Regions from separate parts of the Listeria sp. LM90SB2 genome, predicted to be linked through region 2. Evidence: a T-box and tRNA genes for the amino acid it is inferred to sense, from the RefSeq annotation. Region 2 holds a T-box; the other holds one or more tRNA genes.
The links. The T-box of region 2 lies ahead of GL301_RS07875 (valine--tRNA ligase). A T-box ahead of a tRNA ligase gene usually reads a tRNA of that ligase, here a tRNA-Val.

Region 1: it encodes a tRNA-Val, which carries the amino acid that the T-box ahead of GL301_RS07875 (valine--tRNA ligase) is inferred to sense. The anticodon was not compared.

The regions. Positions count from the first base shown of each region.
Region 1 covers NZ_CP046449.1:2,900,126-2,902,597, reverse strand. The annotation lists gene GL301_RS14385 (hypothetical protein) at 1-1,133, shown strand, start outside; tRNA gene GL301_RS14380 (tRNA-Val) at 1,177-1,249, opposite strand; gene GL301_RS14375 (LacI family DNA-binding transcriptional regulator) at 1,270-2,295, opposite strand.
Region 2 covers NZ_CP046449.1:1,584,166-1,586,637, forward strand. The annotation lists gene GL301_RS07875 (valine--tRNA ligase) at 1-1,376, opposite strand, end outside; T-box leader at 1,425-1,652, opposite strand; gene hemL (glutamate-1-semialdehyde 2,1-aminomutase) at 1,700-2,472, opposite strand, start outside.

The DNA of each region.
Region 1 (2,472 bases), 1.3 Mb from region 2:
ACCATAAAATTAAGCATGCCATCGATTTTGTTCAAAAAGAAGTATACTATTTATATAATGAAACAGAGATGGATGGTCATGAACCTCAAGCTGCTGAAGTGACTTATAAAACGAAACAAGGCGATTGTAAGGCGAAAACAGTTCTTTTGAAAGTGATTTTAGATTATTTAGACGTGAATTCAGAGCTTATTTTGGTTAACTATGGTAGTGATGTATTCCTACCAGTTTATACACCGTCACCATTCAACTTTAACCATGCGATTTTAAAAATAACGCATAATAATCAAGTCTATTTTATTGATGCTACAATGAGTAGTGATCAAGGATTTTTGGCTAATCGTCAAAAAAATAGTTTTATGTATTATTTGGAAATTAAATCAGGTACGGAATTGCAAAAACAAGAGCCATTTCAAGATGAAATTCCATCTGTGGAAGAAGTGGTTTACTGCGATGTTAAAGATAATGCGGCTGAAATTACTTTTGAAAGAAAATTACGCGGTGGAATGGCAAACGGGTCACGAGAAATGTTTAAAAATGATTCCAATAAAGACATTATCAATCGATATAATTTTTCGATTTATAGCAATATGACTTTATATAAAAAATATGAAGAAAATGAAGTTGATAGTCATTTTAGTAATACATCCATTCAAATTGTGGAAGATAATAAAGACTTAAATGAGCTTTCTATAATTTATAAAGCAACTATTTCCGATCCATATATTGTAGAAAATAAAAAGCGTTATTTACATTTTTGGAATTGGAATAATTTTATTGATGATGGTGCGGAAAAACATTTTCATAAGGATTTTCCATATTGGATTGATCGGAATGTCATCAAAACAGAACTTCATTTGACGACAGATAAATCAATTGATCAGCAAGAACGCTACACACGTCAAGAATGTGACATCAAATCTAAGTATTTGAACCATCGTATGACGAAGAAAATTCACAAAAACGGAGCTTCTTGTTATTTAGAATATCGTCCATATCACAATCTCACTATTAAAGAGAAGGATTTGGAAGAATATGTGGAAGCTAATAAAGAAATTCTCAAGAGTAACTGGGGTATCGGTATTGATATCATTGAGGATGGATTGTTTAAGAAATTAGGTAAGTTATTTAAATAAAATAAAAAAAGCATCCTTTATAAAAGGGTGCTTTTTTTATAAATGGTCCCGACTGGTCTCGAACCAGCGACCCCCACCATGTCAAGGTGATACTCTCCCAACTGAGCTACAGGACCAGTAAACTCAGAAAATAAGTTTAGACGTTTATTTTCTGAATGGATTCACGTTCAATCATTTCGGTTTTAATAATAGTTGTTTTTGGTACATTTTTATCTTGATGAATTAGGCGGAATAATAAGTTAGTCGCTTTTTTTCCTAGTTTATTGATTGGAATATCAATAGACGTTAGCGGCGGCGACAAGAAAGAGGACGCTACTTTATCATTATAGCCGATGACGGAAAAATCTGCAGGGATTTGTAAGTTTTTATCGGCGGCCATTTTGTAAATGCTAAGGACCTTTAAATCGTCGGTTGCGAAAACTGCGGTTGGTTTATCTGGGCCTTCCATTAGGCGTAGTGCTGCTTTGTAGCTATCTTCTATACTATAACCGCTATCAATAATCCAGTCGTTACGTAAATCTAATTGGTGGTCAAACAGGCAGCTGCGGAAACCAGCAAGACGATCTATCGACACGTGATAATCGAGTGGAGCATGGATACAAGCGATTTTTTGATGACCTTGCCTGATTAAATGTTTTGTTAGAGCATAACTGTCGCCAAAATTGTCGGTGTCAACAGAGTATATATTTTTGTAATGACCTTCTACTTTTCCGGTCACGACGATGGGGATATTATATGGGTCTAATTGGTGAAAAAAATCTTCATCAGCGGGAGAACTTAGCATAATAATGCCTTTTATCATTTTTTCTTGAATTTTGGAGAGGCATTTTTTAAGTTCGTCTTCGCTGTTTTTAGCAGTTTGAAGAATTAGGTCGAAATTTTCCAACTCAGCTTGAGTGGAAATCGATTGAATTATTTCGGAAAAAAATGGGTTTCCGGTTGTGGTTGTAGTAGAGCGATTTGAAATAACCATGATAGCATCAAAGCCCGAAGAGGTAAGTGCGCGCGCTAGTTTGCTTGGCTGGTAGTTTAGTTCGTCAATCGCTTCTAGTACTTTTTTTCGTGATTCTTCGGAAATGTTAGCTTGATTGTTTAGTACTCTAGATACCGTCGATTTTGAAACTCCCGCGTGTTTTGCTATGTCATATATGGTAGATGCCAAGGTAATCTTCCTTTCTCTCTCTATTGTTTCCGGTATCGGTTCCGGTCATTATCATCCATGTTTATATTACTCAATTTTCTAGTAAATGTCCAACTAGATGTTATCTATGCAAGAAAACTCACTATTAGCAACGTGTTAGAAAAAACATTAAAAATTGTGTTTGACAGAAAGCGCTTT
Region 2 (2,472 bases):
AAAGCCGAACTAAACCAAGTATCTAGTACATCTTCATCTTGTTCCCATTCAGAAAGGTTTTCAGGTTCGCTTTCACCAACATAAATTTCACCTGTTTCTTTATGATACCAAGCCGGGATTCTGTGACCCCACCATAATTGACGCGAAATACACCAATCGTGAATGTTATCCATCCAAGTTTCATATGTTTTTTCAAATCTAGCTGGTACAAAATTCACTTTGTTTTCCGTTTTTTGAAGTTCCAGTGCTTCTGCAGCAAGAGGTTCCATTTTCACAAACCATTGTAGTGAAAGATAGGGTTCTACTACCGCTCCAGTTCGCTCTGAATGCCCCACTGAATGCAAGTGAGGTTCTTGTTTGATAAATAAACCTAAGTCTTTGAAATCTTGAATAATTTCTTTTCTAGCTACAAAACGGTCCAAACCATCATATTTACCAGCATTTTTATTCATTGTCCCATCTTCATGCATGACAATAATTCTTGGCAACTCATGACGATTCCCTACTTCAAAATCATTCGGATCATGTGCAGGCGTAATTTTAACTGCACCAGAGCCAAACTCTCTTTCCACATATTCATCAGCAACAATAGGAATTTCTCTATTCAAAATCGGTAGCATGATGGTTTTACCAATTAAGTGTTGATATCTTTCATCTTTTGGGTGAACCGCAACAGCTGTATCACCCGGTATTGTTTCAGGACGTGTTGTAGCTACTTCTAGGTAACCAGAGCCATCAGTTAATGGATATTTCAAATGATAGAAACTGCCTTCAATATCTTTATGAATTACTTCAATATCAGATAAAGCCGTTTTCGCTTCTGGGTCCCAGTTTATTATATATTGGCCGCGATAAATAAGACCTTTATTATATAATGTTACGAATACTTTTTTTACGGCATCCGATAAACCATCATCTAGTGTAAATCGTTCTCTTGAGTAGTCTAAACCAAGGCCTAACTTCTCCCATTGTTCACGAATAAACTCAGCGTATTCTTCTTTCCATTCCCAAGTCTTATCCACAAAGTTTTCTCGTCCTAAGTCATAACGAGAAACATTAGATTCTTTTAATTTCGCTTCTACTTTAGCTTGCGTTGCAATACCAGCATGATCCATTCCTGGTAAATATAAAGTGTCAAACCCTTGCATTCTTTTCATTCGAGTAATAATATCTTGTAAAGTTGTATCCCACGCATGGCCTAAATGTAGTTTACCTGTTACGTTTGGTGGTGGAATAACAATACTGTAAGGTTTTTTATCCGTATTTCCTTCTGCTTTAAAGAATTCTTTTTCTAGCCACCATTTATATTTACCTGCTTCTACGTTACTCGGCTCATATTTTGTAGGCATATTTATTTCATTGTGTTCGATTGTCATAATGATTCCTCCTTTTTTAGGCAAAATAAAAAACTCTTCTCATCCTCATAAAAGGACGAAAAGAGTATTATTCGCGGTACCACCTTTTTACCCACAGAAAAAAATTGCAGGCACTTCATTGTGTTAACGATAGAGAAATCTACCGGTTATTCCTTACTATAAATTCAGGAATACTGCTCCAAGGCTACCTTCAGACATCATTTTTGAAAGCTTGCACCAACCGCTTTCTCTCTTTAAAAAAATAAATGTCCTACTCTTCCTCTTCATTGCATTTGATTCTATATACTAGAAATAATTTTAACAAAAGTTTCAAGATTCGTCAATTAGCCGCGAAGTATTTTGCATGTCGTATCAAATGCTTCCAAGGTCTTATCAATTTCTTTCTCGGTGTGCATCGTAGAAATGAAGACACCCTCAAACTGAGACGGTGGTAAGAAAATGCCTTGACCTAACATTTCACGGTAATAATTTCGGAAAAATTCTAGATTACTTGTTTTTGCTGTATCAAAATTAATCACTTTTTGATCAGTGAAGAAAAAGCCGAACATCGAACCAGCCTTATTAATCGAGAGCGGGACTTGTCTTCTAGCAGATATCTCTGTAAGTCCTTCTTCCATTCGCTTAATCAGGGTGCGGAAAACATCATAGTGTTGCGGCGTTAGTTGGCGAACTGTTTCAAAGCCAGCATTCATTGCTAATGGATTTCCGGATAAAGTTCCCGCTTGATAAATAGAACCAGCAGGAGCAATCTGTTCCATAATTTCTTTCTTTCCACCATAAGCACCAACTGGTAAACCACCACCAATCACTTTTCCTAAACAAGTAAGATCGGGCGTTACCACATAATAGCCTTGAGCAGAATAGTAATCTACTCTAAATCCGGTCATAACTTCATCAAAAATGAGCAAGGAGCCAAATTTTGTAGTAAGCTCTCGAAGTCCTTCTAAAAATCCATCAATTGGAGGAACAACACCCATATTGCCCGCGACTGGTTCAACTATGACTGCTGCTATTTCTTCTCCATATTTTTGGAAGGCCAGTTCGGCTCCTTCAATATCATTGTATGGGACTGTTATTGTATCTGCCGCAAGACCTT